4 regions of the Bacillus sp. FJAT-53060 genome follow, and region 1 is predicted to be linked to each of the others. Evidence: riboswitches for the same ligand, from Rfam matches in the RefSeq annotation. Region 1 holds a riboswitch; each other region holds the start of a gene.

Region 1 (7,905 bases):
AGGCCAGGGAAATCCTGATCAGCCAACCCCGTCACATATTGTGAAAGCCATGCAGGAAGCTGTAGCAAAGCCTGAAAATCATCAATACTCCTCATTCCGTGGAACAGCAAAATTAAAAAAAGCCGCCGCTGTCTTTTATGAAAGAGAATATGGCGTCACGCTTGACCCAATGACGGAGATTGCGATTTTATTTGGCGGGAAAGCGGGACTTGTTGAGCTGCCACAATGCTTACTGAATCCTAATGATACGCTACTTGTTCCGGACCCTGGTTATCCTGATTATTGGTCAGGTGCCGTGCTTGCTGGAGCCAACATGGTCACCATGCCTCTGCTTGAAAAACATCAATTTTTACCTGATTACAATCTATTGTCAGAGGATGATAAGAAAAAGGCAAAATTGATGTACTTAAATTATCCAAACAATCCGACTGGCGCCACTGCAAGTCGTGCATTTTTTGAAGAAACTGTTACTTTTGCGAAAGATTACAGGATGTGTGTTGTTCATGATTTCGCATATGGCGGTATTGGATTTGATGGTGAAAAGCCTATCAGCTTCTTGCAAGTAGAAGGAGCGAAAGAGACAGGAATCGAAATTTTTACATTGTCTAAAACATTTAATATGGCAGGCTGGAGAGTAGGTTTTGCTGCAGGTAATCCGTCTGTGATTGAAGCCATTGAGCTTTATCAGGAGCATCTGTTTGTGTCACTTTTTAAAGCGACACAAGATGCAGCAGCAGAAGCACTTTTAGGTGATCAAACGTGCGTAAAGGTGCAAAATGATCGATATGAGAAAAGACGTAATACGTGGATCGCTCTATGCAAGGAGATTGGCTGGGACGTATGTGTACCGAAGGGGTCGTTTTTTGCTTGGTTAAAAGTGCCTGATGGGTATACATCTGAATCTTTTTCTGACTTATTATTAGAGAAAGCGCATGTAGTCGTTGCGCCGGGGAATGGCTTTGGTACACACGGTGAAGGCTACGTCAGAGTAGGCCTTTTAACAAGTGAGGAGCGGTTAAAAGAAGCTGCTGATCGAATCGCTTCATTGCAGTTGTTTGAAAAAAAGTCATTGTCAACGTAAAAAAATGGTGCGATAATTCAGCCAATATTTAAGAAAATTGAATATTCTTATTAAGCATAGGCAGAGGGACTAGCCTAATAAAGCCCGGCAACTGACTTCCATGAAGCATGGTGCTAATTCTTGCAGCAAGCGCTGAGAGATAAGATTCGGATGAATGAGACGAAACCTCTTTAAGGTGCTGACCAAGCACTTAAAGAGGTTTTTTTATTGACATAAGCAGGAAGCAATCGAAAAGGGGATTCCTAGTGAGTGAATTACAGCAACATATGTACAAACACACCGAGCGGATGAACAAATTGACCGAAAAGCGGAGCATATCGCGTTTGGATTAACGATCGGGTGAAAATGGCCTTTATCAATTAGAGGTGAAAATTGCTTGCCCTGAGGCAACTTTTCAGCTGACATACCCGCCGTTTTAACGTCGATTTTTGGAAAACTTTCACTAGATAGAAAAAATAAAGCTTGTCGGTATAGACTTTTCGGCAGATTTAAAAGAAGTCTGACTATTTAAAAAAAAACATATGAAGAGAAAGGGTTCGCACGTTATATGCAGTCAATTTAGCTGGTAGAACCTTCGATTTTAAAGGTCGAGCAAGGAAGGCCGATTGGAGCTGATGCGAGAACACATTACTTGAGAACGAACAAGAGGCGGCAGTTTATTTAGAAAAGCAAGGGGTTATTTATGAACATTGGGATATTGAAAAACTACTAAATCAGTTATCATAAAAGTATAATTTAACATAACAATAAAAATAAGTAATTTTGGCTGTTTTGCAAAAGGAAATTCGAGACATATACAAAGCGCAAGACGTGATCTCTTAATCTGCTTTTTTAGGAAATTAGGTATAAAATGAGAAAGAAAATAGTTGATATTGATCTTTTGCATAGGATAAAATTCTGTTTAATCCAATATGTCAGTCCTGCCTGTTCAAATTTGAAGTTTACCCAGATATGTTTGGGTAAAAGTTCTTTGGCTGTAAAAAATTAAATAAAATAAGCACATTTTATTTAATTTACAAATAAGGTATAATTTTGGTGTCGGAAATTTAGAGAGTAGCAGATGAATTCATTGCGGGAGCTGAGATAATGAATATGTATGTAAGGAAAGAACAGTTGCTAATGTCAATTGATGAGAAGAGAAAACAGATGGTAGAAGCTGCTCAAGTGGAAGGGTATACTGGTGAGACGACAATCAAATACAGTCAAGAACTGGACAATCTGATGAATGAGTACCAGCATCTTCTTTTTCATGAGAAACATTCTGTTACCTCCTTTCATGATCTTGTGTCCCAAATGAGTCTCTTATCTGTGAATCGTCCCTCTTACTGACATGAAAAAACCGGTCTTGCATAAGCAAAACCGGCTGTATGCTTCAGCTAAAAGGATTGAGCGGAAGGGAGAATGATCATAACCGTTGTTCCTTTATTCACTTCGCTATGAATATCGATTGTCCCGCCATACATCGAAATGATTCGCTTACACACGACAAGCCCAAGGCCGGTTCCTTTTTCCTTCGACGTAATAAATGGCTGGAAGATATGCTTTAGCATCTCTTCTGGAATGCCTTCACCCGTATCTTTCACTTTAATGATGACATGTTCTTTCTCAGCTTCAATCACAATCTTCAAATGACCGCCATTTGGCATAGCTTCTAGAGAATTTTTTGCTACATTTAATACGACTTGTTTAATGTGATCCTTCGTGCAATATACACCAACATCTTGAATTGTATTGATTTGCAAATCAACCTCGACATTATAAAGGTTAGCCTCAGAGAAAACGATCGGCATAATTTCACTCACAATTTCTTTCACCGAATTATTCTGCCATTTTTCTGCAGTTGGTTTTCCTAACACAAGAAACTCACTGACTATTTGGTTAATCCGTTTAATTTCTTCCTCTATAACAGAAAAATAGAGCTGATCTTCTTCTGAATGATACTTCTTTTGCAGTAGCTGTATAAATCCGCTGATGCCTGTTAATGGGTTGCGGATTTCGTGCGCCGTACTTGCTGCGAGTGTTCCAATCAATTCAAGCTTTTGCGCTTCATTTTGATGACGCTCCTGCTGGGTTTGCCTTCTTAAAATGATATATTGGACAAGTGTGAATAGAATATTTAATAAAATAAATGCACTGGATAAGGGAAACAACATAACAGACAGCACTTCACTTGTTGTAGCACGCTGAGGATAAACCTCTAGCTTCCAGCTGTTTTCATCTAAATATGTAGACACGGTGCTGCCTTTTTCTGATGCTGGCTGCGGTCCACTTGTAAACACAACATGGCCATTCTGGTTCAGCATCTTAAAATGAAGCTCTGGATTCAATACATTCATAATGTTTTTTAAATAATCAATTTGAATGGCTGCGACTAGCACATTTGTGACTTGTTCGTTTTCATCCAAAACTGGTACACAAATGGAGAGAATCCGCTGTTTTGTAATTCTACTCACATAGTTATCCGTGATCACGGTCTGCTTTGTCACTTGAATGCGCTTAAAATAATCTCTGAAGGATAGATTGATTTTTTCCTTTAACGGTGTGGTGCTTGCTGTTACATTTCCTTTTTTGTCTAGGAGATACAAGCCTGAAAAACGAGGTTCTTGTTTATAAATTTTATCTAGGATGTTCTTTACTTTTTTCGTTTCCAATGGCTGGTCAAATCCCATGGAAAGGGATGATAATCTCGCTTCTGTTTCACTAATTAAATAATTCATTTGGTTTTTGTGAATATTTAACATAATTGTAGCGGTTTGTTTGTTTTTTAAATCAATTTTTTCCGTTTCTTTTTCGTAGATAAAATAACTAATGATTAGGGTTGGAATCATCACCAAAATAAGGTATAGTCTGACCTTCTTCCAAAACCCTTTCAGTATTCTCATCATTCATCGCTCCAACGTTTTACCTAATAGACTTATTATAGCATTGAAACTATCTATATTACGATCACTTGTGTAATTTTTAAAAAATTAGGTGATTCGTTCTGGTCTCATTTTCATGCTAATAAAGAATCAAGATGTTGACATTTTACTTATTCTTTATTAATGTCACATTAGTGGGGTGCATTTTATAAAGGATGATAAAGAATGGAAAATCTTAATGTTGAGAAATCTTTGAAATTATTTATTGTATTATCACGTGCCTATCGTTCAATTAATCATCACATGAACAAACATATAGTTAAGCACGGTCTGAATCCGACTGAATTTGCTGTACTAGAATTGCTATATCATAAAGGTGATCAGCCGCTACAGCATATTGGCGATAAGATTCTACTAGCAAGCGGAAGTATCACATATGTGGTCGATAAATTGGAGAAAAAAGAACTTCTAAGTCGTAAGGATTGTGCGGATGACCGCAGGGTGACATTTGCACATATTACGGAACAAGGACGAGCTTTGCTTGATGACATCTTCCCAGATCATGCGAAAGAAATCCATGAGATGATTAGTGTGCTAAGTGAAGAAGAGCAGGATGCCTGTATTGATATGCTCAAACATGTGGGACTGCGTGCAAAACATTTATATGATCATAAAGAATAAACATATAAAAAAGAAGCCACTGGCTTCCTTTTTTATTTCCCTTTTTTCTCAATTGGTAAAATGAGTACTTCTACGCGTCTGTTTTTACTTCTGCCTTCCGCTGTATTGTTTGAGGTAATCGGCTTAAATTCACCGTACCCTTTTGTACTAAAATTCTCTTGGTCTAGGTTGCTGTTCTCTAGTAGAATATTTAAGAAGTTGACAGCACGAATGGCGCTTAAATACCAGTTGGATTTAAATTCTGAATTTCTGATGGGTACATTATCTGTATGTCCGCTAATGACAATGTCATGTGCGGGGTTAATGACGAGCAGCTTTGAAATTTCTTTTGCTAACGGGACATCTTGTGGACGAATGACCGCTCGGCCAGAATCAAAGAAAATACTGTCTTCAATTGTAATAAGCAAACCTTCATCTGTGAGCTTTGTTTCAAGTTTAGACTCAAGGTTTTTATTTGCAATGAATGAATCCACTTGTTTTTTTACCTTTGTGAGTACCGCGTGATCTCGGGCTTTCGCTTTGGCTTCTTCATCTTCCTCTGCTGATTTCTTGATTTGATTACTGTTTTCGGTTTCCTCAGTGCTTTGCATGCTTGATTGATCCATAACACCAGTACCACCAGTAAAGACAACATTAAAAGACTTGGCCATCTGTTCATATTTTGCAGCATCAATGGAACTAGATGCAAAGAGCACAATGAAGAGGGCGAGAAGAAGCGTCAGAAGATCGGCATAAGGGATAAGCCAAGACTCATCTACATGTTCATCGTGATCATGTTTTTTACGTTTCCTAGCCATTCTGTTTTTCTCCTTCTTCAATGACAAAATTTGCACGTTCATTCGCTGGTAAGTACATCGAAAGTTTTTGTTCAATGACTTTTGGAGATTGCCCTTCAAGAACAGAAAGAATGCCTTCAATCATAATAAGACGAAGTTTGACTTCTTCTTTGGATTTACGTTTAAGCTTGTTCGCAAATGGATGCCATAAAACATACCCAGTAAAAATCCCAAGCAGTGTGGCAACGAAGGCAGCACTGATGGCGTGTCCTAGTTGTTCAATATCTCCCATGTTTGCAAGTGCAGCAATCAACCCAACAACTGCGCCAAGTACACCAAGAGTTGGTGCGTATGTTCCTGCTTGTGTAAAGATTAATGCACCTGACTGATGTCTTTCCGACATCGCATCGACTTCTTCTGTTAATACGTCTCGAATAAATTCTGCACTTTGGCCATCAACCGCCATGCTTAAGCCGTTATTTAGGAAATCATCATCTACTTCCTCAAGATTTGCTTCTAATGCTAAAAGACCTTCACGACGAGCAATTTGTGCCCAGTTTGAAAAAAGAGGGATCATTTCTTGAATCGTTGGTAGCTGGCTGTCTTTGAAAATTTTTCCGAACAATTTTGGCGTTTTCTTAATCTCACTAGATGGGAATGCAATGACAACAGCTGCAATGGTCCCGACAATAATTATCAATATAGCCGCCGGGTTGATAAGAGCGGTTAGACTCACACCTTTCAAAACTATACCGACACTCAGTGCAATAAATGCTAAAATAATACCAATTAACGATGTTTTGTCCATTATCTCACCAAATCCTTTAACTATCTTTTTCTATAGTTAATATCGGTGTGTTCTAGAAGGGTTTTAGTCAGAATATAAAATTAAGACAGTTTCTGTGAAGAAATTTTGACGAAACCGCTTTCTATACACCGTAAAAAGAAACCCCTTCTTTAATAGAAGGGAATTTCCAGTTCATTAATTTGAGTCGCTTTTATTTAAAAGTAGTTCTTTTAATTTTTCTTCATACATGATTTTGATAAGGTCATAACTCCAGTTCATCATGTGATCCACCTCCTTTTCTTTTATCGTAAAAGAAAAGAGCCAGGTGAGCGTCAGCTTACAGGTGGAACTTAGCCATCACAATATGATGGAGCTTTTCATCCTCCTTAGGATGTACTTATCCTTTTTTCACAACAATTTCATCATGTTCAACATCAACTGTAAAACCAGAAAGATGTTCTTCTTCAAGCAAGATCTCAGTCATTTGATCCTCGATGTGCTCTTGAATGGTTCTTCGTAATGGACGGGCACCAAATTGAGGATGATATCCAAGCTCTGCTATTTTTGCTTTTGCTTCGTTTGTAACGTGAACGGTTAGATTTTGCTCTTTTAATTGCTCTGATAGCTCATTGAGCAGAAGATCAACAATTTGAACTAAATCGTTTTTGTCTAATGAGACAAAATGAATGATGCTATCAAAACGGTTCAAAAATTCTGGTTTGAAATAGGTGCTGAGTGAATCAATTAGTAATGGTTCCTCAATCGATTCTTTCTGATCAGACTGGAAGCCGACTTTGACTGTTTTATCATTGCTGCCTGCATTACTTGTCATGATGATGACCGTGTCTTTAAAGCTGACGGTTCTACCTTGGCTATCTGTTAATCGGCCATCCTCCATGATTTGCAAGAACATGTGCTGGACATCAGGATGTGCTTTTTCGATTTCATCAAGCAAAATAATGCTATATGGTTTTCTGCGGACCTTTTCAGTGAGCTGACCAGCTTCATCATGCCCAACATAACCAGGAGGGGAACCGATGATTTTGGATACGGAATGTTTCTCCATGTACTCACTCATATCTAAACGTATGATGGCATCTTTTGAACCGAATAATTCTTCAGCTAACGTTTTGGATAATTCGGTTTTCCCGACACCTGTTGGTCCAACGAAGAGGAAGGAGCCAGTCGGTCTATGTTTTGCCTTTAAGCCAGCTCTGCTTCTTTTTACAGCTTTCGCCACTTTTTCAACCGCATGTTCTTGACCAATGACTCGCGCTTTTAGGCGGATGTCAATTTCTTTCAATTTTGTTTGTTCGTCTACTAGCAGTTTGCCGACTGGGATGCCTGTTTGTTCTTCCACAATGGCTTGAATGTCTTCAGTTGTGACGACATGTTCTTTGTGATTTGTTTTATTTTGAAGTCTTGATTCAATCGCTTCTTCTTCATCTCGAAGCTTCGCTGCTTTTTCATATTGTTCTTCTTTTAAAGCAGCTTTTTTTTCTGCGGCGATTTGCGCAAGACGGTTTGTCAGTTCATCTTCACTTGTTACATCAAGGGTGAGGTTCGCTTTTGAACCTGCTTCATCCATTAAATCAATGGCTTTATCCGGTAAATGGCGGTCTTGAATATACTGTGAAGATAACTGAACGCACGCCTTAATGGCTTCGTCAGAATAGGTGACACCATGATAGGCTACATATTTATCTTGAATTCCCTTTA
Region 2 (7,905 bases), on a different contig from region 1:
ATTTTACTTCCACTCGAATCATCATGGCGGTCCTTCTGTTTGCATATATAAAGAAAGGACGGAAAAAGAAGAAAGAAGGAGGTGGAGATTTCCTGATTGGTGCTTTGTCTTTTGTCGTGTTTGCCCTCGCATCCTTTCGGCTGACGAGATTGGTCGTGTTTGATACTATTACTGCCCCTTTTCGCCGTTTATTTCATGAAGAGCAAGAAGAAATAAACGAACAAGGTGAAGTCGAGACATATATTATCATCAAAGGAAAAGGACTGCGGTCTTGGGTAGGAGAATTATTAAGCTGTTATTGGTGTACGGGCATGTGGTGTACTGCTGCTTTACTTGTGATATACATACTTTTTCCTCTCGTCAGCATGTGGCTTAATTTACTATTAGCGATTGCCGCAGCAGCAGGCATTATCGAAGCAGTCGTGTCGAAGCTGCTTGTGAAATAAACAGGCATTCTGATCAGACACGCTTTAAAAAAATGCATATACTAACATGGAATAGGAAAGGAAGGGTTGCGATGAAACCAACTGAAACGCCTTCACATATGCTTCAAGGTTATCCAGCGCAGTCAAACCAATCTGTTTATAAAAAAAAAATCAAGAAGACTAGCTGCGGCTGTGGAAAGAAAAAGAAATATGAATAGTAGAAAGCCGGATTTATCCGGTTTTTTTGTTGCCCTTTTTTCGAGTTCTGCATATGAAAGAGAGAAGGGGTGACCAGAATGGACGCATTCGAACAATTAATCGGCTCTTTGTTCACTAAACCTCATGATGGGAAAGAACAAGCGTATGAAAAGGTTGAAATGGATCTAGCTAATAAAGCGAATGATCTTGAGCAGCACTTAAAGGTATTTGGCGAGAAGATGGACGCCTTTGCGAAAGAAACAGAGGCATTCATGATGCGTCATGGAGACGCAGATTATGTATTTAAACAGCAGAAATAAAATTTCCGCACTTTTTTATCTGATCGTCCAAACCATTTCTTGTTTTTTTCATATTTTGTAATGGAGTAGAGGAGGTGCTTAAATATGGGTTGTTACGGTTACGGTGGCGGCTATGGCGGCGGTTATGGTTCAACTTTTGTTCTTGTCGTCGTGTTGTTTATTCTTCTCATCATCGTTGGTGCTTCTTTCTTTAACTAAACAGTCAGAAGGTGAGGGAAGCAATGGGGAAGCCTTTTGCTTTCCTTTCTCTTTGGTCAAACAAGGCAGTAGGATAGGCACATATCTCCCCTATTTTCATATAGTATGGTGATTACTCCACAAAGAGGAGGCAAATGAATGGATAATAAATTCTTTAAAAGTGTCGAAAATAAAACAGGTGTCAATATGAATGATGTCTTTAAGCTTGCAGGATCGTTGCAAAATGCCAACTTTAAAGATGAGGCCACTGTTCGAGGTGTTATTAAAAAAGTAGCGCAGCTTGCGAACAAACGTGTACCTAAAGAAATGGAAGACAAAATCGTCCAATCGATTACAAGTGGAAAAGAAAAGCTTGATTTCAATACAATCGCTAAAATGATGAACAACAAAAAATAAACAACAGGCTCTCCAGTCAAAGGGGGGCCTGTTGTTTTTGTGTGAACAATTCACGGTTTTTCTTCAGAAGAGGGTACAAAAAACGAGAATGATGAGCGGTTTTTCCTCTTCTAAAAGAAGGGACAGATAGATAGAGGTATTGTTCTGCTCTTGTCATGGCAACGTATAATAAACGCCGCTCTTCTTCAAGGGCTTCTTCATCACCATTTCTTAGTTCATCAAGTGCGAAATCATGAGGTAGTGCACCGTCGATCACACAAGTGATGTACACCGTTTGGAATTCAAGCCCCTTTGCGCGGTGGATCGTCATGAGCTGAACACCTGGTTCGTCTGTTTTTTCCTTTTCGGCAGATTTCATATGTTCAGCATGTGAGAGAAAGGCTTCAATCGTTTCAAAGCGTTTGGCGGCTGTTTTCACATCACGTACATCATCCGCCCCTTTTTCAAGCACATTTGTATCGTTCACACGTTTTTTTAAGTAATCGCCAAGTCCCATCTGTTGTTCAATAAATGCCACAGCGTCAGACGGCTTTAACGTTCGTAAAGTTCGGAAAAGAGGAACGATCGATTGGAGCTTTTTACGCTGAAACGGCTGAATGTCTGTTAGTTTTCCAAGCGCTTCTACCATTGAACAATCTTCCGTAATGGTCAGGACCTTTAGAGTATTCAGTGTCTGTTGCTTTAAAAAGAAAACCGGCAGCAACTGTTTCATTGCAGCGACATCATCTGCATCTTGACTTAAAGAAAGAAAGGCGAGCAGTATCCGAACCATTCGTCTGCTGTAAAAGGCTTTGACGCCAGCATCCGTCTCATATGGAATGGCCGATTGATGAAGCCGTTCATAAATGGCGCGTCCGCCTGTTTTGGTCCTAAACAGCACACAGAAATCATTCGGCTTTGCTCCGTTTTTCATTTTATCCAGAATATCTGCTGCGATCATGGTCGCTTCCTCTTCCTCATCATATGGATAAAAGAGAGTCGGAGGGACTTTCTCAGCACGAACGGCTTTTAACGTTTTCTCATAACGATGCTGATTTTTTTTAATGATGGCATCTGCACTTGCGACAATTGTATGGTGAGAACGGTAATTCGCATGTAAATGGACGATCTGAGCGGAAGGATAGTCCTGCTTGAAATCAAGAATGAAAGCGGGATTACTTCCTCTAAAGGCATAAATGGCTTGATCATCATCACCGACACAAAATAGCTGCTCGGATTCTCCGGCTAACAGTTGAATTAATTGATATTGAACCGGATTAATATCCTGAAATTCATCCACCAAAATATACTTGAATCGTTTTTGATATCGTTTGAGGAGTTCAGGCTGTTCAGTCAGCATGTGTAAGCAGGCAATCGCCATGTCATCAAAGTCAAATTGCTGATTGTCTCTTTTTTGCTGTTCATACAACTGATAGATCGTCCACATTTGCTTTTCCCTTTCATCTTTCAGCTCAGGAAGTTCGTCTGGTAAAAAAGCATTTTTCCAATAACCAATCGATTGTAGCACCTGATCGGTTGGATACTCTTTCTCATCAAGCCCTTCATTCATGAGCGCTTTGCGAATGTACTGTTCCTTTTGCCAGTCAAATTTGATTAGGTGCTGGCCGTTCCATCTCTTCGGATCATCATGAAGCAGCATTTTATAAAAAAGACTGTGGAAGGTGCCCGTCACGACCTGACTCTCTTGTGAGGGATGAAGCTGGTATTGCTTGCGCAGCCTTTCTTTCATCTCACTGCTTGCTTTTGTGGTGAAGGTCACGAGTAATATATGATGAGCGGGCATTTGATGGTGCGAAATCAGATAAGCTGCTCTAGCCGTCAGCACCCTTGTTTTCCCGCTGCCGGCACCAGCAAGCACAAGCATTGGACCGTCTTGATGTGTCACAGCTTGAAGCTGCGGTGTACTAAAGGTGATTTGCGGAAAGAGGTCGATGGTATGTACATGTTTATTCTCTTCTAAATGGATGGCTTCGCTCAAATGAACCAACCTTGGTTCCTGCCAGTCAAACGATTCCTTCGTTTGCGAGATGATCTGTTTGCCAGTTGGAAAACGGAAGCCGTCAAGTTCTTTGTAGGAAGCACTTTCCTCTGGTTCTGTCGTTTTCATGTCTTGTTGTTCTTCAGCCTTTTCGCACATCTCCTGCTGAGACGTTTGCTTATGAATAAAGGTAGGTTCTTCATGTATATTTAATCTGAAAAAGACGGGTTGTCCGCAATATGGGCAAGATAAGTGCCCCTTTTTTCCCTCATCATAGAGGAATTGATAATGTTCTCTCGAATACATATGTAATGAGATCGTTCGATCATGTCGTCGTGCGCATTTCAAAGCTAGTCCTCCAATTGTCAATCAATCTTAAAAAGAAACAAATCTAATCATATCAAATGAAGCAAGTTTCATACAGTCATAATTAGGGAATAGTAGAATAGAAGAGAAGCAAAGGAGGCGTTTTTGATGGGATATATAGCCCCGATTCAGCCGGATCTGTATTTTCAGTATAGCAACCGTCCTGCTCCTCAGGATAAAGAAGACTATGCGAAAGTGACAAAGGTCACGCGCACTTTTCATGACAAGGTATACAGAGAGCTGGAGAAAAAAGAGGACTTAATGACAGAAGCAGAAAAGAAAGTTCAGCAAAAAAAGCGGGAACGCTTTGTGCGAGATATGTTTATGGAAGAAGGAAAGGGCATTTATATCAATGTCTATATATAAATGATTGCGCTTTCTTACCTATCCGAATGATGATGAATCTAGAAAAGCCAGAGCATCCATGATGCCCTGGCTTTACTTTGTTATCTAGCAGATAGTGTTTTTGTCATTTTGACATGTGTGATACCTGCTTCTTCAAACGGTTCAGAAATGGCTTTGTAGCCTTTCTTTTCGTAGAAAGGAAGAGCTTGGACTTGTGCATGCAAGACAGCTTCCTTTGCTCCTTTAGCAATAGCTTCGGTCTCTAGCGCCTCTAATAGCTTGTGGCCAAGGCCGAAAGAGCGCGCCTCTTTTAACACACAAATCCGTTCAAGCTTTCCCTTTTGACCTTCAATGATACGTAGTCTAGCAGCAGCCTGTGGCTCTTTGTCATCATTATAAATGACAAAATGGATGGCTTCGTCTTCTAGTTCATCAATTTCGATCTCTAATGGGACTTCTTGTTCTTTCACGAAAACTTCTTTTCGAACGTAATATGCATCTTCTCGTTGTGTTTGTACTTTTGCGATGACTGTTTTCAAATGTCTTTAACCCTCTTCTCCTAAAATAAATGTTTCATAAACGGTCCAAGATCCATTGTCTAATTGATATAAAAGGTGGAAGCGATCAACCGTTTCTTCATGATCAATCTTTCTCAGCTTTAATGTGCCAAGTACGTCTGAATGCTCATCATCTGATAATTTTTGAGCCACTGTTACATGCGGAACAAATGCATATTCAGGTGTACCAGCAAGTGGATCAGTGTACAATTTATCATTTAGAGCCGTTAATTCCTGGTTCGGTTCTATTTTCATATATATGACGTTGTTTACAGGAGCGAATGAACTGAATTTTTTAATACGTAAGGTAATAGGAGAGGCATTTTTTGCATAATCTCGTAGGGTTGAGACGACCTCAGCTGCTTCTAAATCCGTTAACTCAAAAGGTGTTCGTAATGTTAAATGAGGCGGTATGAGTGAATAGTTCGGATCATAACGTTTTCGATAAGAATTCGCAATATCTTGCAATTTTTTTGATGGAAATAAAACAACTCCGTATTTCATCATGTTCCCTCCTGATTAATAAAGTATTTATTATTCTTTATTATAACAAAATTCAGTTGTTAAACGAATATGGGAGAATTCTTTTTAACGAAGGAGCGATGAGCGGCTGCCAAAACGTCCATTTGTGATCACCTTCGAATGTCTCAAATAAATAATCCGCACCAGACTGTTCAAGAAGGGCCTTTAAGTCTTCGTTCGGTTTGATAAAATCAAGCACTTGACCATCGGTTGTTTTCACTGCCGTTTCTTCTGACCCAATTTGATGAATAATGGCATAATGAGAAAGAGATGTTGATTGTTTAACTGCTTGTAAGACCGTCTTATCGACGTAAGGAGACTGCAAAATCAACCCGCCAAATAAAGAAGGGTAATCAATGGCTGTCATGAGTGAAATCGTAGCACCTAGTGAATCACCAATAAACGTACGTCCTGATCCAATTTGATACGTTGGATAGTGTTCATCAATATAATGGACAAGTTCATTTGCCAAAAAACGTTTATACGCTTCAAACTTTTTGCCGTCTGGATGATAGGTATTTCGCCTTTCAGTGACATTTTCATACGGAATCCCAATAATAATCGAGCGTTCGATTTCTTTGTTTTGCATAAGTTCTTCCGCCTGTCTGCCTATTTTACCTAAGCGGAAATAATCATGACCATCTTGTGCAATGATGACATGATATGTATAAAGGGGAGAGTAATTGACTGGCAAATAGATTAAAACTGTCATGTCCGTCCCAAGCTCTTTTGATTGTAAAGTTTCTTCTTGAATGATTCCTGTTTTCTTCACCATAATCCATTCCTCCAGCTAACCAAATTCATCATAAGTGAAACGTTTCCATTCATTGTAACATGAAAAACAGCGTTGTTCCTATATACTAACATGCAATCAAATCTACTGACATCCAATCTGCTACAAAATACAGAAAATTTTAATTAATTGCTACATTTCCACTTGAAAAATGAGTTTTAATGCGTTACATTATTAAGAATTAGTACAGACAACACATTCTTATCGTGAGAGGTGGAGGGACTGGCCCTTTGAAACCTCAGCAACCGGTGATATACCAAGGTGCTAAATCCAGCAAGCAACTTTTTTGCTTGGAAGATAAGAGGAAGCGATTAAACCCCTTCTTCTTATGAAGAAGGGGTTTTCTGTTTTGAAATCAGATATTTACTTAGGATGGTGTCAAATGACAGAACATGTGGAAACGAAATTAGCCCAAATTGGAAACCGTAGCGAAGAGGCGACTGGCACGGTCAGTCCCCCTGTTTATCTTTCAACAGCATACAGACATAGAGGCATTGGTGAATCAACAGGGTTTGATTATATTCGGACGAAAAACCCAACAAGACAGCTCGTAGAAAATGCGATTGCTTCACTCGAAGAAGGGACGGCCGGTTTTGCCTTCAGTTCGGGAATGGCTGCTATTCAAACGATCATGGCTCTATTTGAGAGCGGAGATGAACTGATTGTTTCATCAGATTTATATGGCGGTACATACCGTTTATTCGAGAACGAATGGAAAAAGTATGGCCTTCGTTTTTTATATGATGATTTTTCAGATGAAGACTGTTTACGCTCTAAAATCACGCCAAACACAAAAGCCGTCTTTATTGAAACGCCGACTAATCCACTCATGCAGGAAGCGGATATTCAAAAGATTGCGAAGATTGCAAAAGAACAGGGCGCTTTGGTCATTGTCGATAACACCTTTTACACACCAGTCTTGCAAAAGCCGATTACGCTTGGAGCGGATATTATCATTCATAGCGCAACCAAATATTTAGGCGGACACAACGACGTCCTTGCCGGGCTTGTGGTGACAAAAGGGGAGCAGCTATCTGAGGACATGTTCCAGCATCAAAACGCCATCGGAGCGGTTTTATCTCCATTTGATTCATGGCTTTTAATGAGAGGGATGAAAACGTTGGCTCTTAGAATTAGACAGCACGAGGCAAATGCGAAGGAGTTAGCCGACTTTTTAGAGAAGCAGCCAGAAATCCAAGATGTCCTTTACCCAGGCAAGGGGGGGATGCTGTCATTCCGTGTAGTAAAAGAAGACTGGGTTAATCCATTTTTAAAGCAGCTAAAAACGATTTGTTTTGCAGAAAGCCTTGGTGGAATCGAAAGCTTCATTACGTATCCTGCCACGCAAACGCACATGGACATTCCAGGGGAGATTCGCATTGCAAACGGTGTGTGTAACAAACTGCTCCGTTTCTCTGTTGGGATTGAGCATGTAGATGACCTGAAAGCCGACCTTAAACAGGCACTATCAAAAGTCAAAAAGGAGGTACACGCAAAATGACCACACACGATTGGACACTCGAAACAAAACTAGTTCATAATGCCTTTAAAACAGACCGTTCAACAGGTGCAGTTAGTGTACCGATTCAGCATGCGTCAACGTTTCATCAAAGTAGCTTCGATGAATTTGGCCAATATGACTACTCCAGATCAGGGACCCCTACACGTCAAGCATTAGAGGATACCATTGCAGCGTTAGAAGGAGGAACAAGAGGTCTTGCCTTTGCCTCAGGCATGGCAGCCATTTCAACCGCTTTTCTCCTTTTATCAAAAGGAGATCACGTCCTTGTCACTAGAGATGTGTACG
Region 3 (7,905 bases), on a different contig from region 1:
AAGCGTGCCGGTGATTATGATGGGGAAATTGATGATCTAATTATCGGGTGTGCAACACCAGAAGCAGAGCAAGGATTAAATGTTGCCCGGAATATTGGTGCATTAGCAGGGCTGCCTTATACCGTTCCTGCCATCACCATTAACCGCTACTGTTCGTCCGGTCTTCAGTCTATCGCTTACGCTGGTGAACGGATTATGCTGGGGCAAGCAGAAACCGTTTTAGCCGGAGGAGTCGAATCTATGTCACAGGTGCCGATGATGGGACATTCCATTCGCCCAAATGCACTTTTGGCAGAGCAAGCGCCTGAATACTACATGAGCATGGGGCACACGGCGGAGCAAGTGGCACAAAAGTATCAGGTTACCCGGCAAGATCAAGATGCCTTTGCGGTGAGAAGTCATCAAAAGGCAGCACAGGCATTACAGGAAGGGAATTTTTCAGATGAAATTGTGCCTGTTGATGTGACGGAAAGACGGGTAGGAGAGCAGTATCAATTAGAAGAACATCTATTTACGTTCTCACAGGATGAAGGCGTGAGAGCTGGCACAACAGAGGAAATCCTCTCAACCTTACGTCCCGCTTTCTCAACAAAAGGCACAGTGACCGCAGGAAACTCCTCACAAACAAGTGATGGTGCGGCGTGTGTAATGATGATGGATCGTGAAAAAGCGTCCTCTCTTTCTCTTCAGCCGCTCGCTAAGTTTAGAGCGTTTGCTGTTGGCGGTGTACCACCTGAGGTCATGGGAATTGGTCCGGTTGAAGCCATTCCGCGTGCGTTGAAAATTGCTGGACTTGAGCTGAAGGACATTGGGCTATTTGAATTAAACGAAGCCTTTGCCTCTCAGGCCATACAAGTCATTCGCCATTTAGGGATAGATGAAGAGAAGGTGAATGTCAATGGAGGGGCGATTGCGTTAGGACACCCGTTAGGCTGTACAGGAACGAAACTAACGCTGTCACTCATTCATGAAATGAAACGACGAAACGAGCAATTTGGCATTGTAACGATGTGTATTGGTGGAGGAATGGGAGCCGCAGGCATTTTTGAATTGATCTAAAGGGGGAATTCAGGATGAAAGCAATGGAAGATGTAAAAAAGGGTGGCAGTTTCTTAATTGATGAGACGAATTATGAGCATATCTTTACGCCCGAGGATTTCTCTGATGAGCATCAGATGATAGGGAAGACAACAGAGGATTACATTTTACAAGATGTTGTCCCGCACATAGAACAAATTGAAAATCATGAATTCGAGCATTCTGTTCGGCTCTTAAAAAAAGCTGGAGAGCTTGGACTACTTGGGGCTGACGTTCCAGAGGAATTCGGAGGACTTGGGTTAGATAAGGTTAGCTCAGCCATCATTACTGAAAAATTCGCAAGGGCAGGTAGCTTCTCTCTTTCCTATGGCGCCCATGTTGGCATCGGTTCTCTGCCAATTGTGTTGTTTGGAAATCAAGAACAAAAGGAAACGTACTTGCCTGGGCTCGCCTCTGGAGAAACCATTGCGGCGTACGCACTGACAGAGCCAGGATCAGGGTCTGACGCACTTGGGGCAAAAACAACTGCTGTACTGAATGAAGCTGGAACACATTATGTCCTTAATGGAGAAAAGCAGTGGATCACGAACTCCGCTTTTGCAGATGTCTTTGTCGTTTATGCTAAGATTGACGGAGAACACTTCTCTGCTTTTATCGTAGAAAAGGATTTTCCAGGTGTCAAAACTGGACCAGAGGAGAAAAAGATGGGTATTAAGGGATCATCGACGAGAACATTAATTCTGGAAGATGCCCAAGTACCAAAAGAGAATTTACTTGGTGAAGCCGGAAGAGGGCATGTCATTGCCTTTAACATTTTGAATATTGGTCGTTACAAGCTGGCGGTCGGCACTATAGGTGCTTCAAAACGAGTCATTCAATTATCAGCAGAATATGCCAACCAGCGTAAGCAGTTCAAAACGCCTATTTCTCAATTTAGCTTAATTGGTGAAAAAGTAGCCAACATGTCAGCAAAGCTGTATGCCATGGAAAGTGCTGTTTACCGCACAGTGGGCTTGTTTGAACAGCGGATGGGTCTATTAAGTGAAGAGGAGCAAAAGGATGGGAAACAAATTGCGCAATCTATTGCTGAATATGCAATTGAATGTTCTCTCTGTAAAGTGCTTGGCTCCGAAACATTAGATTATATTGTGGATGAAGGAGTGCAGATACACGGCGGATATGGATTCATGCAAGAATACGAGGTCGAAAGAGCCTATCGTGACTCAAGAATTAATCGTATTTTTGAAGGAACAAATGAAATCAACCGTTTGCTTGTGCCAGGCACATTCTTGAAGAAAGCGATGAAAGGGGAGCTTCCTCTTCTTCAAAAAGCTCAAACCTTGCAGGAAGAGCTCATGATGATGATGCCGGAAGAGCCGGGTGATCAGCCGCTCGATCAAGAAAAATATTTGCTCGTCCATGCGAAAAAGATTGCCTTGATGGTGGCAGGTATGGCAACGATGAAGTACGGGAAAGCGCTAGAAAAGGAGCAAGAAATACTTGTGAATATAGCGGATATCGTGAATGAAATGTTTGCTGCTGAATCAGCGATCTTACGTACAGAAAAGGCAATCGCTACATCAGGTTCAGAAAAGAACGCTCAAAAGCTAGCCTACACACAAATTTTTACACAGGAAGCCTTTTTAAAGATTGAAGCACATGCAAAAGAATCCTTGATCGCCATGGAGGAAGGGGATTCACTCCGCATGAGCCTGTCAGCTCTTCGCAAGCTGACAAGATTCACCCCGATCAATGTCATCGCCAAAAAGCGTGAGGTGGCTAAACGTATCTTTGAAGCAGACAAATATTTCGTATAAAAAACGATTTGAAGGTGCGGATACAACTCCGCACCTTTTTGTAAGCATACATTTAGGTTTTTAAAATATTTTGTGATAAAATGTTGTCACAATTTGCAGGAGGTGATAATGGTGGCTTTAGATTTTTACGAATACCCAACTTGTGGTACATGCCGAAAAGCAAAAAAGTGGCTTGAAGAACACAATAAAGACATCAACAGCATACATATCGTCGAAGAGACGCCTGATAAAGAAACACTAAAAGTACTTTACGAAAAAAGCGGTTTAGAGTTGAAGAAATTCTTTAACACAAGCGGACAAACTTACCGAGAGTTACAGCTGAAAGATAAACTTCCTGCAATGTCAGAGGACGAGCAGCTAGAATTACTTGCGTCTAACGGAATGCTGATTAAGCGTCCGATTACAACAGAAGGTAAACGAGTAACAGTTGGATTTAATGAAGATACATTTAAAAGCGTCTGGAAATGATGTAACTTTCATTCAGATTGTGGTATCTTCAATATAGGCGGAAACAATAGACTGGAGGGTATTGAATGAGCACACCAAAAGATTTACGTTATTCAGAAGAACATGAATGGGTCAAGGTAGAAGGAGATAAGGTGCGTATCGGTATTACTCATTTCGCTCAATCTGAGCTAGGCGATATCGTTTTCGTTGAGCTTCCTGAAGTAGGAGACAAAATCACAGCGGACGAGCCTTTCGGAAGTGTAGAATCAGTGAAAACTGTTTCTGAACTATACGCACCGATCAACGGCACAATCGTCGAAGTAAACGATCAACTAGATGACAGCCCAGAATTCGTAAACGACTCTCCATACGAACAAGCATGGATGATTGTTGTTGAACCAGCTGATGCATCTGAAATCGAGAGCTTAATGACAGCTGAGCAATATGAAGCAATGACAAAAGAAGACTAATTTTTGTGAAATTGGACACTCTACCTTTATGGGGGGGTGTCCAATTTGTCCTTTCAAAAAGAACAGGTGGATATAACAGAGCATGTCACTGGGCGATTCAAAGAAGGTGGCATGATGCTTTACTATCTAAATGAAGAGATTGGCACGATGATTAGTGAAAATCAATATGAGTTAAAATCGGGTTATTCCTATGATCAAAATCGCTTTTATCGTCTGTCCGATACATTGACCCATGGAACTGAAAAATATGTAGACTGTGACGATGAAAATGGCTGGTGCTAATCACAGGTTAGGCTGCAGTGAGTACATGCTGCAGTCTTTTTAGTGACCAAGTGCCCAATCTTTACAACCTGAATGAAAGATTGTAATCTAAGGAAGAAGTGAATCAACGTCAAAAGGGCCGGGTGATCGTCATGAATGTCGAGATAGAAAAGGTCATCATAGTAGAAGGTAAATCGGACAAACAAAAGCTAAAAGAAGTCATAAGTGAACCTGTTACCATCATTTGCACCAATGGCACCATCAGTACATCCAAGCTGGATCAGCTTGTGGACGATTTATTAGGGAAAGACGTTTACATATTAGCAGACAGTGACGATGCTGGGGACAAACTGCGGAAGCAATTTCGAAAAGAATTCCCTGAAGCACTTCATCTTTTTGTCGACAGAACGTACCGCGAAGTGGCCGCTTCACCGTCAGCCCACATTGCATCTATCCTATTAGCTGCAAACATTGATGTTCATTCCAAATATTTATGAGGGTGGACGTATATGAAAGAGATTAAAGAGCATGCATTCAAGGAAATAGAGGACGATTTATTTCTTTTGTACTTATATACACCATTTTGCGGAACATGCCAACTGGCAAAGAAAATGCTGTCAGTAGTAGACGCGATGCAGCCGAATGTTCCATTTTACGAGAACAATTTAAACTATTCACCAAGTTTTGCGAAAGCATTTGAGATCGAAAGTGTACCTTGCTATCTTCTGTTTAAAAAGGGTGAGATCGTACAAAAAGGCTATGCCTTTCACTCAGTTCCATATCTTCATGAAATGATTGAAACCGCTAAATAAAGCGGTTTTTTGTCATATTTCAAGCAATTCATTTGAAAATTTGTCGAGCTATTTATAAAGGACAAGCCGATGTTAGTAGAGAAATGTTATGTACAACCAAATGACAGGGAGGTTATACATGTGGAAAATGTGAAAGCCCATGGAAACACAAAGCAGCAATTATTGTTAAAGCCGCTGCTCCCATCATCATCCTTGAAGATTACATTTGAGGCGGAAACTGACTCTTGTACACTGATTGTGGATGAACGTGGTGAAGTGAAGAAACTGCCTGCAATTGAGTTATCGGATCTCATCTTTTATGGTGAGAGAAAAGAAATTCTTCAATTATTAGATGGTGATCTGTCGTTACAGCAGCTGATTAGCCGGGGACAAGTCAAGGTGAAAGGATCATTCCGCGCGCTGCTTAGACTAGAGGCCGTGCTTTGGCTGACGAACGGTTTTTTCAGAAAGATGATAACGTAGTCGTTTACTTGGAAATTAGTGATTTACAGCGTTGACATATCTGAGATAGCATGATATTCTACGTTAGTAAAAACATGAACATCACATAAAACAACATATTTTCTCTTATTAAGAGAGGTGGAGGGACGTGCCCTATGAAACCCGGCAACCATCAGCATAGCTGAAATGGTGCCAATTCACTCAAAGCCGCAACGCTTTGAAAGATGAGAGAAAGGCGTATTTGAAATAAAAGGCCTTTCTGCTTGCGTTGCAGTTAGGTCTTTTTTACTGACCTGACGTCAAGCTGAGTCATGACAGTAAGAAGAATAAATGAACAATGTGATGGCAACCTATAGATTCAGCAAGAAAGCAGGTGAACAGACTGTGATCCATTTACAGAATGTATCTAAAACGTATCATTCAAAAAGCGGAAATGTTAATGCCGTGAAAGACGTCAACTTGGATATCGATAAAGGTGAAATATTCGGAATTATCGGGTATAGCGGGGCAGGGAAAAGCTCCCTTATTCGCCTACTAAACGGTCTGGAGCTGCCAACAGAAGGGATTGTTGAAGTGGCAGGCAATCGGATCAATGAAGTATCGAATGCGAAACTTCGTAAAGCAAGACAGGAAATTAGCATGATCTTCCAGCACTTTAACCTACTCTGGTCGAGAACAGTGCGACAAAATATTATGTTCCCCCTTGAGATTGCAGGTGTACCGACGTTAAAACGGAGAGCCCGTGCAAATGAACTGATTAAATTGGTCGGTTTAGAAGGAAAAGAAAATGCTTATCCTTCTCAGCTAAGTGGTGGACAAAAGCAGCGTGTAGGTATTGCGAGAGCATTAGCGAATGACCCCAAAGTTCTTCTTTGTGACGAAGCAACGTCTGCGCTTGATCCGCAAACAACAGATTCGATCCTTGAGCTTTTGGCCGATATCAATAAACGATTAGGGCTAACAATTGTGCTGATCACACACGAAATGCATGTCATTCGCAAAATCTGTCATCGTGTGGCAGTGATGGAAAATGGACGCATTGTCGAAGAAGGCGAAGTATTACCCGTCTTCAGACAGCCGAAGGAAGAAATGACGAAGCGATTTGTGAAACAGCTTGCTGAACCAGAGGAAGCGAAAGAAACAATCGAGCACGTCTTAGAGCGAGTGAAAGAAGGTCAGGTAGTACGGTTGTCCTTTATCGGCGATTCTGCGGAACAGCCACTGATCACTGAAATCATTCGATCTTTCAAGGTCGAAGTGAACATCTTGCAAGGAAAGATTTCTCAAACGCAGGAAGGCGCGTTTGGAACTCTCTTTATCCATATGAATGGAGATGAGAACGAGGTTGAAAAAGCCATCGCCTATATCCAGAGCAAACAGGTTGAAATCGAGGTGATGACACATGTTTGAGAGATGGTTTCCGAACGTTGACCTAGATGTCATTTGGAATGCAACGGGTGAAACGGTTTATATGACGCTCATTTCACTAGCATTTGCTTTTGTCATCGGTATCATCCTTGGACTATTGCTATTTCTAACTAGCAAAGGCGGCCTTTGGGAAAATAAACCGATAAATGCTGTCATCGGTGCAGTCGTCAACATTTTCAGATCGATTCCTTTTATCATTTTGATCATTCTTTTATTAGGGTTTACAAAACTAATTATGGGTACTATTTTAGGTCCAAATGCAGCACTACCAGCCCTTGTCATTGGGTCAGCTCCTTTCTATGCACGTCTCGTCGAAATTGCACTTCGTGAAGTAGACAAAGGAGTCATTGAAGCAGCACGATCCATGGGGGCTAAAACGTCTACGATTATTTTCAAAGTATTGCTTCCAGAATCACTGCCAGCTCTCATTTCAGGCATTACCGTGACAGCTATTGCTCTTATTGGCTCTACTGCAATCGCAGGTGCAATTGGGGCAGGCGGACTTGGTGACCTCGCGTATGTGGAAGGATACCAATCTGGTAATACAGATGTCACACTTGTAGCCACTGTATTTATTCTCATCATCGTCTTTATTATTCAAATAATCGGTGATTTGATTACAAACAAAATTGATAAACGTTAAGGGAGGATTTATTCATGAAGAAATTGATTTTAAGTGGATTATTTCTAGCATTTGCAGGCATTTTAGCTGCATGCGGTTCATCTAATAACGCAAGCGAAAGCAAAACCATCACGGTTGCAGCTTCAAAAACACCACATGCCGAGATTCTTGAAGAAGCAAAACCACTTCTGAAAGAAAAAGGCTACGATCTAAAAGTGAAAGTACTTAGCGATTATAAAATGTACAACAAAGCGTTAGCTGAAAAAGAAGTGGATGCGAACTTTTTCCAACATACCCCTTACTTAAACGAAGAAAATAAATCAAACAAAGATTATAACCTAGTGAGTGCGGGTGATGTTCACCTTGAGCCTTTCGGTATCTATTCTAAGAAATACAAATCAGTGAAGGATATTCCAAACGGCGGCACAATCATCATGACAAACAATGTGGCTGAGCAAGGACGTATGCTTGCACTTTTACAAAATGCTGGTGTCATCAAGCTTGATCCAAAAGTTGATACAATCAACACAACAGTGAAGAACATTAAAGAAAACCCTAAGAACCTAAAA
Region 4 (7,905 bases), on a different contig from region 1:
TGCAATCTCTTCTGGGTGCTTTGCTTCTACCCACTTCTGCGCTTTGTAAATGGCACGAGTAAAGGCTTTAGCCGTTTCTTTGTTTTCCTTTAAGTAACTTTTTTTTGCCATGAAAGTGGTATAAGGCACTTTGCCAGAAGCCTCTCCAAAGGAGGCGGTAATGTACCCTTTGCCTTCTTTTTCAATTAAGGAAGCGGTCGGTTCAAATAACTGCACAAAATCGCCAGTTCCTGAGGAGAAAGCACCAGAAATGTTGGCAAAATCAATATTTTGAATCATCCGAAGATCCTTTCTCAAATCAATGCCTTCCTTTTTCAGGACATATTCACCGACCATTTGCGGCATGCCGCCTTTTCGCTGTCCAAGAAATTCTTTTCCTTTCAATTGATCCCAAGAGAATTGGTCTACTTTCTCCCTTGAAACAAGAAATGTGCCGTCTGTTTGTGTCAGTTGGGCAAAGTTGATGACAGGGTCTTTTGTCCCTTGTGACTCTACATAGATAGAGGATTCAGATCCGGTCAGGGCAATATCGGCACCGCCAGATAAGAGAGCTGTCATCGTTTTATCGCCGCCCCAAGTGGTTTTCACTTCAACCTCTAAGCCTTCTTCTTTGAAGAACTCCTCTGATAAGGCGACATAAAGCGGAGCATAAAAGACCGAATGGGTGACCTCCGCTACTTGTACGATCTGCTCTTGTTCTTTTTTACAGGCGACAAATGGAATAAAGAGCAGAACAACGAATATGAATGCAAGTCTGGCTTTGATGGAACGATTCAAGAGTAATTCGCCTCCTTTGTTCTAAATCATTATTAAAGTATGTCAAAAGGGATTTTTGGTGAGTGCAATGAAATAAGAAGCGCATTGAATAAATAGAACGTGTCTTTTTTTCTATACCAGAAGCATGAATGCTTTCTTGAATTTGGCATAAATAAAGAGGCGGTTTCGTGTATAGAGTCAGTTGGGTATTTGTTGGTTGGTATTTGGTAGGACTTATGTTGATGGTCTTTTTTGAAGTGCCTGTATGGCTTCAGTTTGCGAATGGAACTTTTCTTGTGCTGTACGCATGCTGCGTCAGGAGATTGGCCGAAACATTTATGGGAATGGACCTTGGTATAAAAAGATCGGCCATTGCGGGGGTTCTTACGTTTACAGTGGAATGGGTGGTAATCACAACAGGGTTTCCATTCGGGGCATATGATTATTATCCGATGCTCGTTTTTCTTGTGACAGGAATGCCTTTAACGATTGCTTTTGCATAATAGCTTTTTTTTATCAACACAAAAGACGAAATGGAAACGAGCCATTGAAGCGGGGATATGGATTGTGTTGCTTGACCTCTAGCACTTGTCATTGTCACCTTGTGTGAAGGAAGGGTTCGATTTGAAAGAAAGCCACTAAAACCGATCGTTTAAACGAATATTTTATCTTTATCTTGAACGATAGTTACTTAATAAACATTTCCGCTGTGTGATGATGCAAGGAATGTGTCCCCAAAGGAGAAGCTTCCTGCACTATATCTCGCCAATCACAACTCGTGGTGGGAAGGACTCATTCACCACACCCAAAAACCTGTTTATCAAGAAAACCCCGTTTGAAAGCAGAACGTTTACGAAAATGAGAGGAAAAGATGGAGCAGATTAAGGAAAGGAAACAGCGAGTTGCAAGCCAAATCCAAGCAAAAGAACGCAAGTGGGGGCATTTGCTATTGTACGGAATGAAGGAAGCAGTAGAAGAAGCATAAAGACGATTGTTCTAGCTCCCGTTCCTCGAACGTCATCTCTTCTACATGTTAGTTTGTTGGTAAAATATTCTCTATGAATTTAGAAATTGAAGATTCGTCTAGTTCACCTTTTACTATTTTGTTGATTTTTCCTTCTTTGTCGATGAATATGGTAGCTGGAAGTTGCACGACATTATAAGCATTCGAAACAGAATTCGTTTTATCAATAGTTACAGGGAATGTCAAATTATATTTGTTTGTAAAATTCTCTACTTCTAATTTTGATTGAGCTAAATTAATAGAGATAATTTCAAAATCTTTATCTTTATCTTTATATAACTGATATTGTTTTTCTATTGCTGGCATTTCACGAGCACATGGACCACACCACGTTCCCCAAAAATTAAGCATAACAGCTTTTTCTTTATAATCTGAAAGCATATGTGTTTGTCCATTTAAATCTGTCAATTTAAAATTAGGGGCTTCATCTCCAATAGCCAACACATTCATCTCATCTTTCTTTGAGTTGGAATATAGGACCCAAATAATAATAAATGCAAATGATAATAAAATTAGATCACGGAATATTGTTCTTTGTTTTTTTTCATTTTTTTTTACTCCCAACTATTTAGGATCCTTGAAATTCTCCAAAAAAAGGTTGTAATAATGAATTGATAAGTGTTAACTTGTCAAAAAAGAGGATAATTCCCATAATAATCATGATTATGCCCCCGATTTTCATCATTACGCTGTTGTATTTTTTTAAAAAAGTCAACTTGGTTGTAAAAAATGCCATTAGAAGAAATGGAACACTAAAACCTAAAATATAAGTAGCCATATACCATAATCCTTGTGATGGGTTTGTACCAACAAGTGCTAATGTAGTAGCCAAAATTGGACCTGTACAAGGCGTCCAACCGACTGCAAAAGCCAGACCAACCACAACTGACCCAATATAACCAGTTGGTTTATTTTGAATATGTAATTTATGCTCTTTCATTAAAAACTTTGGTTGTAAAAGTCCAAGTGTTATAAGTCCAAAGATCACCATTAAAGTTGCGCCAATTTGTCGAATTAAATTACCATATTGAAATACCATACTTTTAAATGAGTCGCACCTTCAGCTGTACCAAATCCTAAAACTAAGTAAATAACTGAAAAACCAAGTAAAAAACAAATTGTATGAAGAATGGCTTTTTTTGTCCACGTAATTCACCACTTTGTATTTCATTTACACTTAATCCAGTTATGTAGGAAAGAAAAGCAGGATAAAGAGGGAATACACAAGGTGAAAGAAAAGTTAAAACTCCTGCACCAAGAGTTAGTAAAATTGAAATATCAGTTTGCAAAATATCATCGCCTTTAGTTTTTATTTGGCTCTAATAGAGAATATTGAATGACAACCTGATTTTAAGGCATTTGGGTAACCAATAAGCTCTTACTTTCCTGGTCCAGCATTAGGGAACTTATAAGAGAATGAACTTGTTTTTGGAGCAAATGTTTGATAGTACTTCCATTTTTAAATACTGTAAATACAATACTTCTCCAGATTTTAATGTAAAGTAGATAGCATAAACATTGTAACTACACCTTCTTTTTAGGAATATATTACCATCTATAACTATACCATACACTTGAATTTAAAAAAGGAAAAATGTTTTTTAATAGTGTTAAAGTTGCAAGGGGGAGAGAGATCAGCAGATTATGAGGCAGATCAAGTCATTTCAGGGGTGGAAGCACTCACTGTCTACCGCCATTTGATCGATGAAAAAGATCGCCCTAGCTTTTTAAATAAAAAACTGTCAAGCATCCACGGGAAGTCTGGAAACATGGTTTTTTCACGGATACAATCATTATTTCCCGCCTCAGCATGATCGAGAGGTTGTCAGACGGCTGACGACATAGATGCACAGCCGAAAAAGCGGAAATGTGGTAAAATAAATGGAAGAAAGAAATATAGAAAGTAGGGGGATTTTCATTATGGGAATGCCTGTTGAATTTAATACAATGATTGTCACGAAAGGGAAAGAGGTAAGAATTGAAGAAAATGTGTTTGAGCTCATGAAGGAAGGTTACCGCATTTATCCATTAAATATTCCGCTTGAAGTGCGTAAAACGAAAGATGGAGAAAAAACTGGGACAGCATTTGTTGAAAAGTTGGAGCTCACAGACAATGTCACCAAGGTAACTTATCGCCTTGTGTCATTGCATTCAACGAATTAAAAAAGCTGAGGAAATAAATCCCTCAGCTTTTGTTTTTTAGACGAGTGGTCCGCCTTTTGCTTCAATGTCACTTGCTGCATGGCTGAATTTTTTGAAGTTCTTTTTAAATTCAGTGGCAAGGAAGTGTGCTTTTTCTTGATAAGCATCTTGGTCTGCCCACGTTTTAGCAGGTTGAAGCACTTCATCTGGTACACCTGGAATATGAAGTGGAATGTGTAATCCAAAGATATCGTCAGTGATCAGTTCGGCATTGTCAAGGTCACCTTCGATCGCTGCCTGCACCATCGCTCTTGTATGAGCAAGATTCATTCGTTTACCCGTACCATAGCCTCCGCCAGTCCAGCCTGTATTCACAAGGAATACTTTAGCGCCGTGCTCATCGATTTTTTTGCCGAGCATTTCTGCATAGACGTGAGCTGGAAGTGGCAAGAACGGTGAACCGAAGCAAGTAGAGAACGTTGTTTCTGGAGACGTCACCCCGCGTTCAGTTCCTGCTAATTTACTTGTATAGCCGCTTAAGAAATGGTACATAGCCTGTTCTTTCGTTAAACGGCTGATTGGAGGTAAAACGCCAAATGCATCAGCTGTTAAAAAGACAATGGCAGATGGATGACCTGCAATACTTGGTTTCACGATGTTATCAATCATTTCGATTGGATAAGCAGCACGTGTATTTTCAGTAAAGAATGTGTCATCATAATCCGCTTCACGTGTTTCTTCATCAAGAACAACATTTTCAAGCACTGAGCCGAAGCTGATGGCTTTGTAAATTTGTGGTTCTTTTTCTTCACTTAAGTTCACACATTTCGCATAGCATCCGCCCTCGATATTGAAGACACCTGTGCCAGACCAGCCGTGTTCATCGTCTCCGATGAGCTTGCGGCTTGCGCTTGCAGAAAGCGTTGTTTTCCCAGTTCCTGAAAGACCAAAGAATAATGCGACATCGCCTTCTTGACCAACGTTTGCTGAGCAGTGCATAGATAGAATATTTTGCTCAGGCAGCAGATAGTTCATCACAGAGAAAATGGATTTCTTCATCTCTCCTGCATATTCTGTTCCGCCGATGAGAATCGTCCGTTTTTCGAAAGAAACGATAATAAACGTTTCAGAGTTTGTTCCATCTGTTTCAGGATCTGCTTTAAAGTGAGGGGCAGATAAGATGGTGAAAGGTTTTTCGTTTGATGATGGTGTTGATCCGTCAGGTCTGATAAATAGCTGCTTTGCAAAGAGATTGTGCCATGCAAATTCGTTTACAACTGTAATCGGCATACGGTATCTTTCATCAGCGCCCGCGAATCCTTCAAAGACAAATAGTTCATCACGTTCTTTTAAGTATGACACAACCTTTGTATATAAACGATCAAAAGCGTCTTTAGAGATCGGCTGATTCACTTGACCCCAATCAATTTTATGCTCAGAGCTATCTTCTTTAACGATAAATTTATCTTTAGGTGAACGTCCAGTGTAGGCACCAGTTGTGGCACGGACAGCACCTGTTGATGTCAAAACCCCTTCATGACGGGCCAAAATCTTTTCAACAAGTTTCGGAACAGATAAATTTTGGTGCGTATTTCCTAATGAGAGCAATGACTGCAAATCTTCTTTTAAATCCACTGAGTTCATAAAAAACCCTTCCTTTACCGTTGAATTTGTTTGTTTCAATTAGTATAACACATTAATAATAATAGTCTATACTATTTGAATGTTTTTGTGTGTGTTTTTTCATTTCTGCAATGAAAATATGCTTTTTGGTGATGCTAATCATGAGGTAAAAAAAGAGGGAAGATAATTCCTATGAAGCATTGACATGACGCAAGGATTTAATATAAGATATCTTATTGAACGGATACTCTTATCCCGAGTTGGTGGAGGGACAGGCCCGATGAAGCCCAGCAACCGGTTTCTTATGAAAAAGGCATGAATATGCTGAGAAACCAAGGTGCTAACCTGATGCAAGGTACAAGAACACCTTGAGCGATAAGAGTGAAAGGCATGCGATCTCAGACCCTTTCCTCACAATGAAGGAAATGGTTTTTTTATTTTGGGGAAACCCTATGAACAAATTGCCAATAACATCTCTAATATAAATGTTTTCATATAAGAGGGAACGAGTTCCGTATCATAATTGGAGACCTCATTTTGGGATGATGTGGTCTTGTACAGGAGGAAATAGCCATTATGAGTCAAAATCGTCGTTTATTTACTTCAGAATCAGTGACGGAAGGACATCCGGATAAAATCTGTGATCAAATTTCAGACAGCATTTTGGATGAAATTTTAAAGAAAGATCCAAATGCACGCGTTGCCTGTGAAACTTCTGTAACAACCGGTCTCGTATTAGTAAGCGGTGAGATTACAACGTCTACTTATGTCGATATTCCAAACACGGTACGTGACACGATTAAAGAAATTGGCTACACACGTGCGAAATATGGTTTTGATGCGGAAACATGTGCGGTTCTTACGTCAATTGATGAGCAGTCTGCTGATATTGCGCAAGGTGTAGACAAAGCACTTGAAGCACGTGAAGGAACAATGACCGAAGAAGAAATTGATGCAATCGGTGCAGGTGATCAAGGGCTTATGTTTGGTTTTGCAAACAACGAAACAGAAGAGCTTATGCCGCTGCCGATTTCACTAGCGCATAAATTATCTCGTCGTTTAACAGAAGTTCGCAAGGATGAAACACTTGCATATCTTCGTCCAGATGGAAAAACACAAGTAACAGTTGAATATGATGAGCAAAACAAACCTGCTCGTATTGATACAGTGGTTATCTCCACACAGCATGCACCAGAAGTGACACTTGAACAAATTCAAAGCGACATAAAAGAGCATGTGATTAACCCTGTGGTTCCAAGTGAACTGATTGATGAAGAGACAAAATACTTTATTAACCCAACAGGTCGTTTCGTGATCGGTGGACCTCAAGGGGATGCTGGTTTAACCGGACGTAAAATCATCGTTGACACGTATGGCGGCTACGCTCGTCATGGCGGCGGTGCTTTCTCTGGAAAGGATGCAACGAAGGTTGACCGTTCTGCGGCATACGCTGCTCGCTACGTAGCGAAAAACATCGTAGCAGCTGGCCTTGCAGATTCTTGTGAAGTACAACTTGCTTATGCAATTGGTGTAGCACAGCCTGTATCGATTTCAATTGATACATTTGGAACAGGAAAAGCGTCTGAAGAAAAGTTAATTGAAGTGGTTCGTGTGAACTTTGATCTTCGTCCGGCTGGCATTATTAAAATGCTTGACCTGCGTCGCCCTATCTATAAACAAACAGCTGCATACGGACATTTTGGCCGTCACGACTTAGATCTTCCATGGGAAAAAATAGATAAGGCAGACACGCTTCGCAAAGAAGCATTAGGACAATAAAAACATATTAAACCGCTTATTTTAAGCGGTTTTCCTTTTGATTAAAAAAATTTTAACAAAAAGCATAAAAATGTGAAACGAAATAGGGCAAAATACTGTCTAATTATAGGTCTACTTTTAAAGAAATAACATAACGTGGAGGCAATAATATGTGTGGGTTTGTTGGTGTATTTAATCACCGTCCATTGTCCGAAACTACAGAGCAGGAAGAGTTAATTAAACAAATGAATCGTCTCATCGTTCATCGTGGTCCAGATGATGAGGGATACTTTCATGATGAGCATGTAGGTTTTGGATTTAGACGTTTAAGTATAATAGATGTTGAACATGGAAAGCAGCCTTTTTCTTATGAAGATGAAAAATATTGGATTATTTTCAATGGAGAAATTTATAACTATGTGGAGCTGAAGGAAGAGCTTGTGAAAAAAGGCTACACGTTCAGTACAGATTCTGATACAGAAGTCCTTCTTGCCACATACCGTCATTATAAAGAAGAAGCGGCTTCTAAGCTTCGCGGAATGTTTGCATTTTTAATTTGGGATAAAGAAGCACAGCTATTATATGGCGCAAGAGACCCTTTT

What was found. Region 1 has a riboswitch for S-adenosylmethionine ahead of mtnW (2,3-diketo-5-methylthiopentyl-1-phosphate enolase). Riboswitches for the same ligand answer to the same signal wherever they lie in the genome.
Region 2: linked by a shared signal. The riboswitch ahead of WAX46_RS04010 (methionine biosynthesis PLP-dependent protein) and the one ahead of mtnW (2,3-diketo-5-methylthiopentyl-1-phosphate enolase) in region 1 are both predicted to bind S-adenosylmethionine.
Region 3: linked by a shared signal. The riboswitch ahead of WAX46_RS07865 (methionine ABC transporter ATP-binding protein) and the one ahead of mtnW (2,3-diketo-5-methylthiopentyl-1-phosphate enolase) in region 1 are both predicted to bind S-adenosylmethionine.
Region 4: linked by a shared signal. The riboswitch ahead of metK (methionine adenosyltransferase) and the one ahead of mtnW (2,3-diketo-5-methylthiopentyl-1-phosphate enolase) in region 1 are both predicted to bind S-adenosylmethionine.

What each region holds. Positions count from the first base shown of each region.
Region 1 is NZ_JBAWSW010000040.1:5,613-13,517, forward strand. It holds gene WAX46_RS13035 (pyridoxal phosphate-dependent aminotransferase) at 1-1,081, shown strand, start outside; SAM riboswitch class I at 1,126-1,227, shown strand; partial or broken gene mtnW (2,3-diketo-5-methylthiopentyl-1-phosphate enolase) at 1,335-1,583, shown strand; gene WAX46_RS13045 (aspartyl-phosphate phosphatase Spo0E family protein) at 2,168-2,410, shown strand; gene WAX46_RS13050 (ATP-binding protein) at 2,458-3,963, opposite strand; gene WAX46_RS13055 (MarR family winged helix-turn-helix transcriptional regulator) at 4,168-4,623, shown strand; gene motB (flagellar motor protein MotB) at 4,656-5,420, opposite strand; gene motA (flagellar motor stator protein MotA) at 5,413-6,207, opposite strand; gene WAX46_RS13070 (ATP-dependent Clp protease ATP-binding subunit) at 6,584-7,905, opposite strand, start outside.
Region 2 is NZ_JBAWSW010000006.1:25,427-33,331, forward strand. It holds gene WAX46_RS03960 (DUF1360 domain-containing protein) at 93-446, shown strand; gene WAX46_RS03965 (hypothetical protein) at 518-643, shown strand; gene WAX46_RS03970 (hypothetical protein) at 722-943, shown strand; gene WAX46_RS03975 (YjcZ family sporulation protein) at 1,028-1,141, shown strand; gene WAX46_RS03980 (stage VI sporulation protein F) at 1,280-1,537, shown strand; gene WAX46_RS03985 (ATP-dependent helicase) at 1,554-3,863, opposite strand; gene WAX46_RS03990 (hypothetical protein) at 3,990-4,247, shown strand; gene WAX46_RS03995 (GNAT family N-acetyltransferase) at 4,328-4,765, opposite strand; gene WAX46_RS04000 (YjcG family protein) at 4,772-5,287, opposite strand; gene WAX46_RS04005 (esterase family protein) at 5,340-6,080, opposite strand; SAM riboswitch class I at 6,297-6,402, shown strand; gene WAX46_RS04010 (methionine biosynthesis PLP-dependent protein) at 6,481-7,599, shown strand; gene metC (cystathionine beta-lyase) at 7,596-7,905, shown strand, end outside.
Region 3 is NZ_JBAWSW010000015.1:50,061-57,965, forward strand. It holds gene WAX46_RS07825 (acetyl-CoA C-acetyltransferase) at 1-1,059, shown strand, start outside; gene WAX46_RS07830 (acyl-CoA dehydrogenase family protein) at 1,074-2,855, shown strand; gene WAX46_RS07835 (arsenate reductase family protein) at 2,967-3,323, shown strand; gene gcvH (glycine cleavage system protein GcvH) at 3,389-3,772, shown strand; gene WAX46_RS07845 (YusG family protein) at 3,818-4,054, shown strand; gene WAX46_RS07850 (toprim domain-containing protein) at 4,186-4,530, shown strand; gene WAX46_RS07855 (thioredoxin family protein) at 4,543-4,845, shown strand; gene WAX46_RS07860 (SCP2 sterol-binding domain-containing protein) at 4,966-5,307, shown strand; SAM riboswitch class I at 5,410-5,517, shown strand; gene WAX46_RS07865 (methionine ABC transporter ATP-binding protein) at 5,671-6,696, shown strand; gene WAX46_RS07870 (methionine ABC transporter permease) at 6,689-7,357, shown strand; gene metQ (methionine ABC transporter substrate-binding lipoprotein MetQ) at 7,372-7,905, shown strand, end outside.
Region 4 is NZ_JBAWSW010000002.1:2,165-10,069, forward strand. It holds gene WAX46_RS01485 (ABC transporter substrate-binding protein) at 1-777, opposite strand, end outside; gene WAX46_RS01490 (carotenoid biosynthesis protein) at 945-1,259, shown strand; gene resA (thiol-disulfide oxidoreductase ResA) at 1,790-2,344, opposite strand; partial or broken gene WAX46_RS01500 (cytochrome c biogenesis CcdA family protein) at 2,349-3,069, opposite strand; gene WAX46_RS01505 (hypothetical protein) at 3,388-3,594, shown strand; gene WAX46_RS01510 (DUF2584 domain-containing protein) at 3,701-3,943, shown strand; gene pckA (phosphoenolpyruvate carboxykinase (ATP)) at 3,980-5,566, opposite strand; SAM riboswitch class I at 5,793-5,927, shown strand; gene metK (methionine adenosyltransferase) at 6,122-7,324, shown strand; gene asnB (asparagine synthase (glutamine-hydrolyzing)) at 7,474-7,905, shown strand, end outside.